One region of the Stenotrophomonas sp. 22LJNL06-5-1 genome, then DNA from elsewhere that is predicted to be linked to it. Evidence: riboswitches for the same ligand, from Rfam matches in the RefSeq annotation. Region 1 holds a riboswitch; the other holds the start of a gene.
The links. Region 1 has a riboswitch for thiamine pyrophosphate ahead of AC13GF_RS10990 (TonB-dependent siderophore receptor). Riboswitches for the same ligand answer to the same signal wherever they lie in the genome.
Positions count from the first base shown of each region.

Region 1 (7,339 bases):
TGCCGGTGTCGCGCGCGCGCGCCTGCAGCACGCTGGCGCTGGCCACGATCTGCAGCGCATCGGTCAGCTGCCCGTTGGCAGTCAGCTCCAGGCCGGTGTGGGTCTGCGTGCCTTCCTCGACGAAGGTGTAGCCGACGTCGCTGTTGTCCGGTTTGGCGTACTGGTACGGCTGCGAAATGCGGAACACCGCCGCGCCCAGCGTCAGCGCCTCGACCGGCACGTACTTCACGCCCACTTCCAGCTGCCGCGACTGCACCGACGGCAGGAAGGTGTCGGCGTTGCTGGTCCAGAACGGCGCTTCCTGGCCCAGCGAAATGCCGCGCACGTAGCTGGCATAGGCGTTGAGCTGGTCGGTGGCCTTCCACACCACCGCAGTCTGCGGCAGGAAGCGCGACAGGCGGCTGTGCCGCTGCGGGGTGCCACGCTTGTCGTAGGCACGCTCGTCCAGGCGCACGAAGCGGCCACCGGCCAGCCACTGCCAGTCATCGCCGAAGCTGATCCGGTCCAGCGCGAAGAACGCGGTCTGGCGGCTGTCCAGGCGACGTGCGGACGGGCCCGGCATCTTCGGCGACGGCGCGAACACCGGCACCTGCGCGTCGTGGATGTTGGTGGTGCCAACGTATTCGTTGACGCTCGGGCGCTTGTCCACGGTGCGGCGGAAATAGTCGGCACCGAGGGTCAGCTCATGGCCGACGCTGCCGGTCTCGAAGCGGCCACGCAGCTCGGCACGGGCCTGCTGGTTGCGGCGGGTGTCATCCGGGCTGCGGTAGTCGTAGACGTCGTAGTCGCCATTGGGCGCGAAGTAGTTGCCCGGCACGCTGCCATCGGCGCACTGCACGGCGTAGTAGCAGCCATAGGCGAAGGCGACGTTGTCATCGATGACCGAGCGGCTGTGGCCGACCGAAACGCGCGACTGCCAGGCCTCGTTGAAGTCGTAGGTGTGCAGCGCGGTGATGTTGGTGCTGGCAATATCCACCGGTCGCTGCCACGGCTGGTAGCCGAGCAGGTGCTCGCGGTCGACGCCGCGCGGCAGGTCGCGCGCGCCCAGCAGCTGATAGCCGGACACCGAACGCTGCGAGCTGGTCTGGTAGTTGGCATCCACTTCCAGCTTGCCGCGCTCGCCGATCAGCCAGTCGGCGGCCAGCGAGTAGAAATTGCGACGGCCATCGGCGTGCTCGACGTAGGAATTGCTGGAGTCCCATGCAGCATTCAGGCGCAGGCCGAAACGCGGGGTGATCCAGTGGCCGACATCGACGGCGACGTAGCGCGAGCCTTCCGAATCGGTACCGAGCGTGGCGGTGCGCACTTCGGCCGGGCGCTTGCCGATGTAGTTGATGATGCCGCCGGGCGCCATCACGCCTGCCGCCAGGCCGGCTTCACCCTTGAGGATCTCCACCGACTGCACGTTCTCCAGCGCCAGGCGCTGTTCGCCGGCGATGGACAGGCCGTTGAAGCGGTAGCCGGTGGCCGCGTCCAGGGCGAAGCCACGGATGGCGATGTTCTGGTAGTAACCCACCGGCGCATACGCATCACCCAGCGAGGCATCGTTGCTGGCCAGCTCGGACAGCGAACGTACCTGGCGGCGGTCGAGGTAATCGCGCTCGAGCACGTTCACCGACGCCGGTGTGTCCTTCCAGCTGCCGCCACCGAAGGCGTTCACGCGTGAGGTATCGGCCTTTGGTTTGCCGGCCTGCACGCGCACCGCCGCCAGTTCGGTCGGCGAGCGTTCGGCGCCAGTGGCAGCCGCATCAGGGGACGCCTCGGCCTCGCTGGCGTGCAGCGGCAGCGGCAGCGCAGCGCAGAGGGCGAGGGAGAGCAGGGTGGGGCGCAGGCAGCGGTTCATTCGGTTCGTCTTCGGACAACAAGGGAGACGAAGCGACGGCGCGCAGGTGCACCGGCCCATGATGGGGGTGTGGCTGCGGCTCAAAGCTCCCTACGCCGGTGCAAACCGGATCAGGTTCCAAGGGACTCTCTCAGCCTGGCAGATCCAGGCACCCCCGCTTCAGGTGACCATTTCACTACAAATGGTACGGATTTGCGAGCCGGTGCCCTTCAGGCTGCCGCGTGCAGCGCCTGCAGCAGTGCCTGTCCCGGAGCGCTGTGGAACCACGCCGGGTGCCCCAGCATGAAGGGTTGCCAGGCTACGTCCGCATTTGCGGTCGAGCCGGTGACGCCTTCGAAGTACTCCACTTCGGACAGTGCGAAGTCGAAATGAACCATCGGCAGCAGGTCGGCCAGCAGGTGCACGCGTGCCGCCGACAGCGGCAGCACCTGGCGGTAGCCGTCGAGCAGGGCCAGTGCGATATCGATGCGTACCGCCTCCATGCCGCGCTCCAGTTCCAGCCACGCCACCGCGTTGCGCTCGATCGCCGTGGCGAGGTCGAACAGCGCACTGGTGGGCGAGGCCAGGCCGAAATCCAGCACGGTACTGATCTGCCCATCGCGCCACAGCAGGTTGGAAACGTGCCAGTCGTTGTGCGCCCACAACCGTGGCTCATCGCGCAGGCGCTCGGCCAGGCCGGCATGCCACGGCAGCACGTCACGCTGCAGCTGCGCTTCCCACGGAATGCGCGCGAGATAGCGGGCCAGCCCGGGGCGCTCATGCAGCCCTGCCTTGATGGCCGCGATCGGATCGTCGGCGCGGATCAGATCGTCGCGCGCGACCAGCACATGGGTGCTGCGCTGGGGCGCTTGGTAGCTGGCGGCGGCGTGGTGTAACCGGGCGAGCATGCGACCGGCCTCGCGGGCCTGCGCGGCATCGGTCAACAGCGACCACGACACGGTATCGCGGTACAGATCCTCGCCGACGCCGATCGCATGCAGCTCGAAGGTCCATTCGCCATGCTCGACCGCAGTGTGGCCATCGGCCGCCGGCAGCACCTGCACCACCGGCACGCCCGCTGCGGCGAGATGGGCGATGAAGCGGTGTTCTTCTTCCAGGCAGGCCGCGCTGCGCACGCTGTGGTGGTGGCGTTTGATGAACACCGCGCCGTCCACGCCGTTGACGATGGCGGCGGCCGACAGCGGCCGCGGGCTGTGCCAGCGCGGTTGGCTGCGCTCGTCCAGCTGAGGGTAGCGCTGGCGCAGCCACGCAATGTCCGCCGCGCTGATAGGTGGCCAGTCGGCAGCAACCTCGTCGTTGTTGAGGCCCTGCACGCGGTGGGAGGAAGAAGTCATGCCGCAGCCCCAGTGGGGAAAGTCACATCCAAGGCTGCGCATTCAACGCCATGCACGCGGCCAACGCAAACGGGCGGGTCATCGACCCGCCCGTCCGTGCATCGGCATGGGAGATGCCGCGCTGCTTACCAGCCGCGATGGCGACCGCGGTCGTGGTAGTAGCGGTTGTCGTAGTAGCGCTCGCGCTGCCAGCGACGGTCGTCACCGCGGTCGTAGTAACCGCTGCGGTAGTAGCCACGGTCGTAACGGCGATCGTAGCGGTCGTCGTAACGGCGATTGTCGTAGTAACGACGGTCGCGGCGGTCGGAGGTGGTCAGGTTGCCGATCGCACCGCCGGCCACGGCGCCGCCGACGGTGGCAGCGGGATCGCCGTTGGAGAGCAGGTTGCCGGCCACGCCACCGACCACGGCGCCGACCAGGGTGCGCTTGTCCTTCCTCGACATCGCGCTGGCATCGCTGACCACGGCCGCACCGGCCACCAGTGCCAGAGCCATCGCCAGACCACGGAAGCTGAGTGCGGAAGTACTGAGCATGTTCGGTTCTCCTGTGAGGTGCATGCCACGCTGGGCAGGGAGGGCGCGGGGCGCCCGGCTGCCGTGGTGCCCACGCTGGCGTTCCAACATTGCCGGAACATTGCCTGGTCCACCGTGCGGCTTGCGCATTCATCTAGCGGCAGGCGGCATGAAGCAAGGCTGAAAGCGGCCTCGGCCGCTCAGCTGGCAGAAAGGGAAAAGGCCACGCGGACGTGGCCCTCCCTTCTCTGCCAAGGCGTTGCGGGCTTAGACGCCCATCGCCTTCTGTGCCTGCCGGGCCTGCTCCTGCTGCGCGTCCTGCTGCTGGTGCAGCACGTTCGGCGCGCCCTGCACGGCACCGCTGCTGAGCGCCAGGCTCTGCTCGCTGGCCGCACGGGTGTCCACCGCCACGCGGCTGGCGGCGGGGTCGCCGATCGTGCCCTGCACGGCAAACAGGCGCTCACCGTTCGGGCTCGGCACCACCGTGTCGATGCGCTGCAGGCCGGCAGCATGCGCCTCCTTGGTCAGGGCTGCGGCGGCGCTTTCCAGCGCGTGGCGATCCTTGAAGGTGCCTGCCGGCATCAGTTCCAGACCCTTGCTGGCCTGGATGAAGAGCGGATTGCGCGGGTGCTGTTCGTCGTTCAGCAGCGGGCGATCGCGGGCTTCCTTGATTGCCTCCAGCGTCTTCACCCCGACAATGCCGTCGGCCACCAGGCCGTTGTCCTTCTGCAGCTGGCGCACCGCCGCGTCGGTGTTGCGGCCGAAGCGGCCATCCTCGACCAGCGGCTTGCCGTCGGCACCGACGTAGCCGAGGTGGCCCAGCTGCTCCTGCACCTTGCGCACGCCCTCGCTGTGCGCGCCCTGCTTGTACAGTTCGGCGTGCGGGGTGGCAGCGGCCTTGTGCTCGGCCGCAGGCTTGCCCTGGGTCTGCTCATGCGACTGGGTGCGGTTTTCCAGCAGGTCGCGCGCCTTGGACAGCGGATCGGAGGCGTACAGCTTCCAGTTCGGGTGGTCCTTCACCTGCTTGAGGTAGTCCTCCACCGGCATGGTGTGCACGCCCTTGCTGCCGGTGGACTGGCTGATCAGCAGCTTGTCGGTGTTGGGGTCGCGCACCACCATCACGATGTGGTCGATGCCGTTCCAGTGCTCATGGCGCGTCTTGGCCGTATCCAGGCCGATGATCATGCCTTCCTTCAGCGCATCGGGCTTCAGGATCGCGTCGCGGTCCAGCAGCACGCCGGACTGGTCGAACGCCTTGCGCACGATGCCGCCGGAACCCAGGTTGCCCAGGTCGATGCGATCAGCCTTGCTGAACACCGCGTGCCCGGCCTTCTGGTTGATCTCGTCCATGGTCTGGTTCTGCAGGGTGCCGACCCAGCCGGAACAGTCGATGTAACCCTGCTCCACGTTCTTGCCGGTCTTGCCCGGTACGTACAGCGCGTGACCCGGAATGTTGATGGCGTACTTCACGTGGTCGTACTTCACGCCGGCCTCGTAGGCGGCCTGCAGTTCGATGCCCGGCTTCGGTGTGGCAGCCGCCGCTGCGGTGGCCGCCAGCGTGGCTGCACCCGCCGCCACGGCTGCGCTGGCCTGTGCAGGCGCTGCTGGGGTCTGGCCCTGGCCCTGCGCCACCGCCTGCGGTTCGATGTTCTTTTCCGGAATGCTGATCGCCGCGTACTTGTGGATGTAGTAGCTGGAGAAGGTGCGTGCCAGGTCGCCGTCGTTCATGCCGCGCATCTCGGCCAGGGTGTGGCCGGTCAGCGCCTTCGCGTCGGAACCGATCTGGTTCAGCACGTTGCGGCGCATGTTGATCTCTTCGCCGTGGCTGTTGCGGACCACGCCGAAGGTGCCGGTGGCAATGGCGGTCTGTACCGAGCCATAGCCGGCGCTGCCCTGCTGGTGGGCCAGGTACAGGTCCAGCCCGGTGGGCGTGTCACCGCCGGACAGGTAGGGGTTGCCGGTGCGCTCGTTGCGGCGTGCCATCGAGTCCAGGTTGTCCTGGTACATCTGCGCGGCCGCTTCGGTGTTGCGGGTGGGGTCGAACTCGTGGCCGGTCAGGTGGTACTGGCGCGCGGAGCTGGGCACGAACTGGAACAGGCCCTTGGCGCCGGATGAGGTGTTGTGGGCGCGCTCGTTGAAGGTGCCGCCAGTCTCGATGTGCGCGAAGCGCATGAAGTCATCGACCGGAATGCCTTTCTGCCGGGCGACCTGCTCGACGATGTCCAGGACTTCCTTTCTGCTGTAGTCATGCTGTGCCATGACGTTTTCCTCGGGGTTGATGGAGCGGCGCATGCCGCGAATCGCCAACCGGACTCATCCGTGAGTCAAGAACATGTCGGTCAACAGGGAACCCGCGCGTGGCGGGTGCTATCAGGGCGCGACGTACTGCTGGGTCGCGCTGTCGAAGGTGTAGTGCACGGCGTCGCCGGCACCCAGTGCGCGGGTCTTGCCGGGGCCTTCGATGGTGGTGCCCTTGAAGGTCACGGTCAGTCGCGGCAGGCCGTTGCCGTCGGCAGCGAAGGCCAGTTCGCCATCGCTGTCGGTGCAGGGCATCACGTTGCCTTCGTCGCAGGCGGCGCTGTTGTCCTCGCCCGTACGCACCGAACCGACATAGCGCCAGACCTTGCTGTCCACGTCGTCTTCGCTGCGCTTGGGGTTGAACAGCAGCAGCGCATAGCCGGTGCTGCTGATGCCGCGATCGAAGCCGCTGGTCGGCACCGCCAGCAGCAGGCGGCCGTCGGCGGTGCGATGTTCAAGCGGCTTGCGCCGGGTATCGACATCGTCGGCCTTGTCGTACGCGCCCAGTGCGCCGATGGTCCATTCCTGGCCACGGAACTTCCATGGCTTCTTGGCGTCCGCGCCGGCCAGCACGAAGGTGGCCTCAGCGAGGTTGGCGCGGTCATCCGGACCGGCCGGCGTCTGCTCGCCCGGCTTGCCGTAGTGCTCGCGGGTATCCCAGGAGAAACCCGTGTAATACGTGGTGCCATCGAGGGTGAAGGTGTGGCCGAACCAGAAGGTCGCCACGCTGCCGTTCTGGACCTCGTAGGAGGTCGCGCCATCGCCGTCCACCTGGTAGGTGAAATACATCACGGTCGGCGCGTCGGGCGGGGTGACGGCGGCATCGGGGGTGGGGGTCTGCATCGGGGCAACATCCTGTCGGGGCGCATTGGCAGCCTGCGCAGGCGCGCCGGGCTGGGAGGACGAGGGGGCCGGATCGGCGGCGCTGCAGGCGGCAGCGGAAAGAGAGACGAGCAGGCACGCTGCGAATGCGCGCAGGGGCTGCAACGGCAGGGTCCAACGTAGCTCAGGGGGGTGATGCATGCGCCTCTCCATGGTCAGCGTTGCCGGGCCAGACGGCCGGCAGGAAACCGCACCCCATCCACCAGGGACGGGAGCGAGGACATGAGCCGGTCGATTCCTTCGACCTCGCATTGAGAACTCATGCCGGGCCATCTTGGCACAGATCGGCGGCCGGTCAAAGAGGGCGGTGGCAGATGCCCTTCTTGTGTGATCTGGCTCTCAGATCTTGCCGTCGCGCAGGTAATCGAACAGCTCGGCGTCGCCCTTCAGGCCCAGCTTGAGCATGGCGTCACCTTTCTGCCGGCTGATGGTGCTGACGCTCTTGTGCAGCTGCAGCGAGATTTCCTTCA
Region 1 covers NZ_JBSPUE010000004.1:161,625-168,963, reverse strand. Annotated here, with positions in the region: gene AC13GF_RS10990 (TonB-dependent siderophore receptor) at 1-1,843, opposite strand, end outside; TPP riboswitch at 1,914-2,009, opposite strand; gene AC13GF_RS10985 (phosphotransferase enzyme family protein) at 2,053-3,177, opposite strand; gene AC13GF_RS10980 (glycine zipper 2TM domain-containing protein) at 3,303-3,710, opposite strand; gene AC13GF_RS10975 (XVIPCD domain-containing protein) at 3,957-5,948, opposite strand; gene AC13GF_RS10970 (hypothetical protein) at 6,060-6,830, opposite strand; gene AC13GF_RS10965 (response regulator) at 7,209-7,339, opposite strand, start outside.

Region 2 (7,339 bases), on a different contig from region 1:
GTCAGGGGAAAGCGATGGAGGAGGCGCCGCGCATCGCACAGGCACAGCCACCACGAGGCGTGGTGGTGCAGGTCCAGGTTGTGCGATGAGCGTTGGTCATGGTGGTTGCGTCTGAAACCAGGTTCTGAAATGAAAAAACCCGCACCGGGGCGGGTGCGGGTTTTTGAAGAGTTCCGGTGTGTTTGTTGCTTACACGCTGGCTCGTCCCGCACCTGTTGGTTGGGTAATAAGTACGAGCACAAGAATCGAACGCAGCGAGGCGGCGCCGGTGTCGGCGGCTTCGATGTAGGTTCGCGGTGGCGTGTTGTGATGCAACATGTGATCGAGAGAAACACAGCCATTTCAGCGCTGTCAACCCTCACGGCGGATTTTCTATCGGTTTCCGGTGCATCCAGCGCAATCGCTTGCGGCACAAGGATGGTTGCCGCTGAAAGTGTTTCGGTGAACCCGAATTCACTCCTTTCAGGGCAGTTTTTGCGCGGAATCCGGCGGATATTCGCCTTGGTGGGTGCGGACCTTGGCCCGCCCCCCAAGGATCAACGTCCATGACCTCTGCCCGATACCGCGTGAAGGCCGCAGCGGCGAAGATCGGGGAACCACTCTTCCATCGGAACCCGACCGTGTCCCGACGCCTTGCCCATTCCCTGATCGCCGCCGCCGTACTGGCTGCCGTGCCCGCGTTGTCCCTTGCCGCCGACCGCATTACCGGGCACACCTTCGCCACCCGTTCGGAGGTGATCGCCCCGCATGCGATGGCCGCCACCTCGCAGCCACTGGCCACCCAGATCGCGCTGGACGTGATGAAGGGCGGTGGCTCGGCGGTGGATGCGGCGATTGCCGCCAATGCCGCGCTCGGACTGATGGAGCCGACCGGCAACGGCATCGGCGGCGACCTGTTCGCCATCGTCTGGGATCCGAAGACGCAGAAGCTCTACGGCTACAACGGCTCGGGCCGTTCGCCGAAGTCGCTCACCCTGGCCGAGTTCCAGCGCCGTGGCCTGAAGGACATCCCGGCCACCGGCCCGCTGCCGGTCTCCGTGCCTGGCGCGGTCGACGGCTGGTTCGCACTGCACGACCGCTTCGGCCGCAAGCCGATGGCCGACAACCTGGCGCCGGCCATCCGCTACGCCCGCGAGGGCCACCCGGTGGCCGAAGTGATCGCCTATTACTGGGACCGCTCGGTGCCCAAGCTGTCGCAGTACCCGGGCTTCAAGGAGCAGTTCACGATCAACGGCCACGCCCCGCGCAAGGGCGAGATGTGGAAGAACCCGAACCTGGCCAGCACGCTGCAGAAGATCGCCGACGGCGGGCGCGACGCCTTCTACAAGGGAGACATCGCCCGCACCATCGGCGACTACTTCAAGGCCAATGGTGGCTACCTGAGCTACCAGGACATGGCCGACCACCACGGTGAGTGGGTCGAACCGGTCAGCAGCAACTACCGTGGCTACGACGTGTGGGAACTGCCGCCGAACAGCCAGGGCATCGCCGCGCTGCAGATCCTCAACGTGCTGGAAGGCTACGACTTCTCGAAGATCCCGTTCGGATCACCGGAACACGTGCACCTGTTCGTTGAAGCGAAGAAGCTGGCCTTCGCCGACCGTGCGCGCTTCTATGCCGACATGGCGTTCCAACCGGCGCCGGTGCAGAAGCTGATCTCCAAGGAGTACGCCGCGCAGCGCCGCGCGCTGATCTCGATGGACAAGGCGTTGAAGGAAGTGCAGCCGGGCACGCCGAAGCAGCTGGAGGAGGGCGACACGATCTACATGACCGTGGCCGACGCCGACGGCATGATGGTGTCGCTGATCCAGTCCAACTACCGCGGCATGGGCAGCGGCATGGCGCCGCCGGGGCTGGGCTTCATCCTGCAGGACCGTGGCGAGATGTTCGTGCTGCAGAAGAACCATCCCAACGGCTACGCACCGGGCAAGCGCCCGTTCCAGACCATCATCCCGGCGTTCATCACCAAGGGCGGCAAGCCGTATGCCAGCTTCGGCGTGATGGGCGGCGCGATGCAGCCGCAGGGCCACGCACAGATCGTGATGAACCTGGTGGACTTCGGCATGAACCTGCAGGAAGCCGGTGATGCACCGCGCATCCAGCACGAAGGCTCGACCGAACCGACCGGGCAGGCCACGGCGATGACCGACGGCGGCGAAGTGAATCTGGAAACCGGCTTTCCGTATGAAACAGTGCGTGCGCTGATGCGCAAGGGGCATCGCATCGTGTTCGCCGACGGTCCGTATGGCGGGTACCAGGCGATCATGCGCGATCCCGAGACCGGGGTTTACTACGGTGCTTCGGAGAGCCGCAAGGACGGGCAGGCGGCGGGGTATTGAGGTTTCCCGGCCACCGGGCTGAGCCCCCTCTGCGGTGGGTTCAGAAGCGGAATAGCTTGTTGGGCCGGGTGGGTAGGCTGTTCGGGGGACGCCGCAAGTACGTCCTTGTAGGCTCGGTCGCCGCTTGCTCGTGTGCGCTGTCCTGCGCACACGGCAAGACCGGGGTTGGGCGTCCTGCCCAACCCGCCCGAGGCATGCCTCGGGCCCATGCGGCTCACGCCCCCAGCCAACCCACCCACCCGGCCTCTGACAGTTTTCTGCGGCCGCCACCGCAGGAAGAAAAAAGAAGATCAAAAGCAACAGCAACAGCAACAGCAACAGCCGCGTGCTGATGGTTGGGGTCGGATCCGTTTTCCGCAGGAAAACGGATCCGACCCCTTCTTGTTTTCCGATACACCTCATCCACGCATAGCGTGGAAAACCCACCGTCACACGGAAACTGTCGGGGGTGGGGCGGTGTGGGCTGGCAGGACCGTTGGCGCCATGGATGGCGCCATCGAGCCCCCAGGGATGGGTTTACGGCGTGTCCTGCCCACCCACACCGCCTCGCCCAGCCAGCAGTAACCCAGAGCCGCTTTGGCTTTTGAAGTTGCACTTGCCGTTGCTTAAAAAAAGCAGTGCAGCCGCAGGCTGCAAAACAACCCTCAATCCTGATCGTGCGCGCGTGCGGCCTCCGCCTGGGTCTCCTCCTGCGCGGCCATCTCGCGTGCGATCCAGGCATCGATCATGTGCCGCTGGCGCTGCGCCTGCCGCCGCTCGCGCGTGTACTCCTGGTCCAGTACCCGATACAGCGACACCATCACCAGCACCATCAGCAGCGCGAACGGCAACGCCGCAATCGTGATCATGCCCTGCAGCGCATCCAGGCCGCCGGCCAGCAGCAGTGCACCGGCAATCAGCGCCACGCCCACGCCCCAGGCCAGCTTGCGCTTGGGTGGCGGGTCGCCCGCTTCATCGGTGGACATGCTGGCCAGCACCAGCACCGCCGAGTCGGCCGAGGTCACGAAGAAGATCATCAGCAGCACCAGCGCGATGCACGACAGCAGCAACGGTAGCGGCATGCTGTCGAACATGGTGAACAGCACCGTCTCATAGCCATTGCCCAGCGCCTGCAGCAGGTCGGCCTGACCGAAGATCTGCATCCAGATCGCGGTGCCGCCGAATACCGAGAACCAGAAGAAGCCCAGCAGCGTCGGCGCCAACACCACGCCGATCACGAACTCGCGCACGCTGCGACCACGCGAGATGCGCGCGATGAACGAACCCACGAACGGTGCCCAGGAGATCCACCAGGCCCAGTAGAAGATCGTCCAGTCGGCCACCCAGGTGCTGGACGAGAACGGCGACATGCGCAGGCTCATCGTCACCAGCTGGTTGAGATAGGAGCCCAGCGTGGTGGTGAACGTGTTGAAGATCGCACCGGTCGGGCCGAGCACGAGGACCAGCAGCAACAGCACGGCGGCCAACGCCAGATTGAAATTGGACAGCCATTTGACGCCACGGTCGACGCCGCTGAGCGTGGAGGCCATGTACAGCACGAACGCCACCGCAATGATCACCAGCTGCAGCGGAGGGCCTGCGTGCAGGCCGAACACGCGCTCCATGCCAGCGGCAATCTGGATGGTGCCGAAGCCCAGCGTGGTGGCAACACCGATTGCCGTCGCAACGACTGCGGCAATATTGACCACGCGCCCGATCCAGCCACGATGGTGGCGGCCGATGATCGGCTGCAGCATGTCGCTGACCAGGCCACGGCCGTTGCGGTTGAACTGGAACCAGGCCATTGCCAGGCCGATCAGTGCATAGATGGCCCAGGGGTGCAGGCCCCAATGGAAGAACACGTAGCGCATGGCAGCACGCGCAGCGTCCATGCTTTCAGGTGCCAGCCCTTCCGGCGGCTTGCTGAAGTGCGAAATGGGCTCGGCAGCGCCCCAGAACACCAGGCCGATACCCATGCCGGCGGCGAACAGCATCGACATCCAGCTGGCCCGCGAGAACTCCGGTTCGGCGTCTTCGCCACCGATGCGCAGGTTGCCGAAGCGGCCAAAGGCCAGATACATCAGGAACACGAGCGCCAGGAACACGACCAGCAGGTACAGCCAGCCGATGCCGCGGATGAGTTCGCCGAGGATACTCTGCACCACGGTATTGAAGGGGCCAGGTGCAACACCGGCGAGCAGCACCAGCAGCAGAACCAGTGCGATGGAAACGCGAAACACCATGAAGGGGCTTCTCCGATCAAGGGATTGAGGGGAGCGAGCAGAGCTTGCTGCGAGGGGCCGGCGACATGCAGCACAGACCGGGCAGGGGCCGCGAAGGCGGCGAGGAAAACATCGGCCGCAGCGGCACGATGCGCGTGCACGTTACTGAATGCGATGTCACGGTTCTGTTAATACAGAAACAGTGGATCCACGCCGTGCGTGGCTGGAACAGCCGGGAGCTCCAGTGCGTTCTATGCTCTAATGCACACCAAGAAGCGGGGGTACCGCGGCCATGTGGCCACGGTTGAGACAGTCCCTTGGAACCTGATCCGGCTCATACCGGCGTAGGGAAGCTTTGCAGTGCAGCCATGCCCGGACTCCGCCCAAGGACCGTCCGGGCGCGGCAGCAGTGCGCCGCCGCTTCGTCCCTGACCTTCCTGGACGATGCCCGATGAACGCACAGCTCTCCGCCCTGCAGCAACAGGCCCAGCAACTCTCCGAATCCGTGACCCGGCCCATTCCCGGCTCGCGCAAGATCCACGTGCCCGGTTCACGCCCGGATCTGCAGGTGCCGATGCGCGAGATCGCGCTGACCCGCACGCCAACCTTGTTCGGTGGTGAGGAGAATGCGCCGGTGACCGTTTACGACACGTCGGGCCCGTACACCGACCCGGAGGTGCGCATCGATCTGTCCGCCGGTTTGCCGGAACTGCGTCGCGGCTGGGTGGAAGAGCGCGGTGATACCGAGCAGCTCGAAGGACTGAGTTCTTCGTTCGGCCGTGATCGCGAGCATGACCCGAAGCTCGATGCGGTGCGCTTCCCCGCGCGCAGCCTGCCACGCCGTGCGCGTGCAGGTGCCAACGTCACCCAGATGCATTACGCGCGCCGTGGCATCATCACGCCGGAGATGGAGTTCGTCGCCATCCGCGAAAACCAGCGGCTGGACGCGATCCGCGATGCTGGCCTGCTGCAGCAGCACCCGGGCGAAGCGTTTGGTGCCTCGATCCAGAAGATCATCACCCCGGAGTTCGTGCGCGATGAGATCGCACGCGGCCGCGCGGTGCTGCCCAACAACATCAACCACCCGGAAAGCGAGCCGATGATCATCGGCCGCAATTTCCTGACCAAGATCAACGCCAACATCGGCAACAGCGCCGTTTCCTCGGGCATTGCCGAGGAAGTGGAGAAGCTGGTGTGGGCGATCCGCTGGGGCGGTGACACGGTGATGGACCTGTCCACCGGCAAGCACATCCACGAAACCCGCGAGTGGATCATCCGCAACTCGCCGGTGGCGATCGGTACCGTGCCGATCTACCAGGCGCTGGAAAAGGTCGACGGCCGTGCCGAGGCGCTCACCTGGGAGATCTTCCGCGACACGCTGATCGAGCAGGCCGAGCAGGGCGTGGACTACTTCACCATCCACGCCGGGGTGCTGCTGCGCTATGTGCCGCTCACTGCCAAGCGTGTTACCGGCATCGTCAGCCGTGGTGGCTCGATCATGGCCAAGTGGTGCCTGGCGCACCACAAGGAGAATTTCCTCTACACGCATTTCGAAGACATCTGCGAGATCATGAAGGCCTACGACGTGACCTTCTCGCTGGGTGACGGCCTGCGCCCGGGCTGCATCGCCGATGCCAACGATGCTGCGCAGTTCGGTGAGCTGGAGACGCTGGGCGAACTGACGAAGATCGCCTGGAAGCACGATGTGCAGACCATGATCGAAGGCCCCGGCCATGTGCCGATGCAGCTGATCAAGGAGAACATGGACAAGCAGCTGCGTGAGTGTGGCGAAGCGCCGTTCTACACGCTGGGGCCGCTGACGACCGATATCGCACCCGGCTACGACCACATCACCAGTGCGATCGGCGCGGCAATGATCGGCTGGTTCGGTACGGCCATGCTCTGCTACGTGACGCCGAAGGAGCACCTCGGCCTGCCCAACCGCCAGGACGTGCGCGACGGCATCATGGCCTATCGCATCGCCGCGCATGCAGCCGACCTGGCCAAGGGCCATCCGGGCGCGCAGGTGCGTGACAACGCGCTGAGCAAGGCGCGCTTCGAGTTCCGCTGGGAAGACCAGTTCCACCTCGGCCTGGATCCGGAGAAGGCCAAGGAATTCCATGACGAGACGCTGCCGAAGGATGCGCACAAGCTGGCACACTTCTGCTCGATGTGCGGCCCGCACTTCTGTTCGATGAAGATCACCCAGGACGTGCGCGACTACGCCGAGGCCGGCATGAAGGAGAAGTCGGAAGAGTTCCGCGCGGCCGGTGCCGAGGTCTATCACCAGGGGTGATGCATAACGGGTAGTGCCGGCCGCTGGCCGGCATTCCGTCGTGCGCGGGACCGGGGAGAGTGCCGGCCAGCGGCCGGCACTACCGCTCATCACGCCGCTCCCGGCTATCCTCCGCCCATCACCCTGGGGAAAGGACGCCATGCCCGTTGCCATCACTACCCGCTGGCTGGCCATTGCCCGCCGTCATCCTTCGGCCTGGCTGCTGGGTGCACAGTTGATCGCGGTGCTGCTGTATCCCGCACTTGATGACACCGCCGGTGGCCGAGCGGCGCTGGGCATGTTCGGCATGGCGGTACTCGGCCTGGCGCTGTGGGTGGTCCAGCGCAGCCCGCTGGGCACCTGGCTGGCGCTGCTGCTGGCCATTCCTTCGGTGGTGTTCTCGCTGGCCGGTGCACTGCTGGATCGCAGTGCGCTGCTGACCACCGCGCAGCTGCTGGAAAGCCTGCTGTACTTCTATACGGCCGGTGCGCTCATCGCCTACATGCTCCAGGACCACAAAGTCA
Region 2 covers NZ_JBSPUE010000005.1:328,329-335,667, reverse strand. Annotated here, with positions in the region: gene ggt (gamma-glutamyltransferase) at 546-2,339, shown strand; gene AC13GF_RS13360 (BCCT family transporter) at 2,984-4,561, opposite strand; TPP riboswitch at 4,808-4,909, shown strand; gene thiC (phosphomethylpyrimidine synthase ThiC) at 4,992-6,836, shown strand; gene AC13GF_RS13350 (ion channel) at 6,976-7,339, shown strand, end outside.
Region 2: it holds a riboswitch for thiamine pyrophosphate, as region 1 does, so the genes downstream of both, thiC (phosphomethylpyrimidine synthase ThiC) here and AC13GF_RS10990 (TonB-dependent siderophore receptor) in region 1, are expected to answer to the same signal.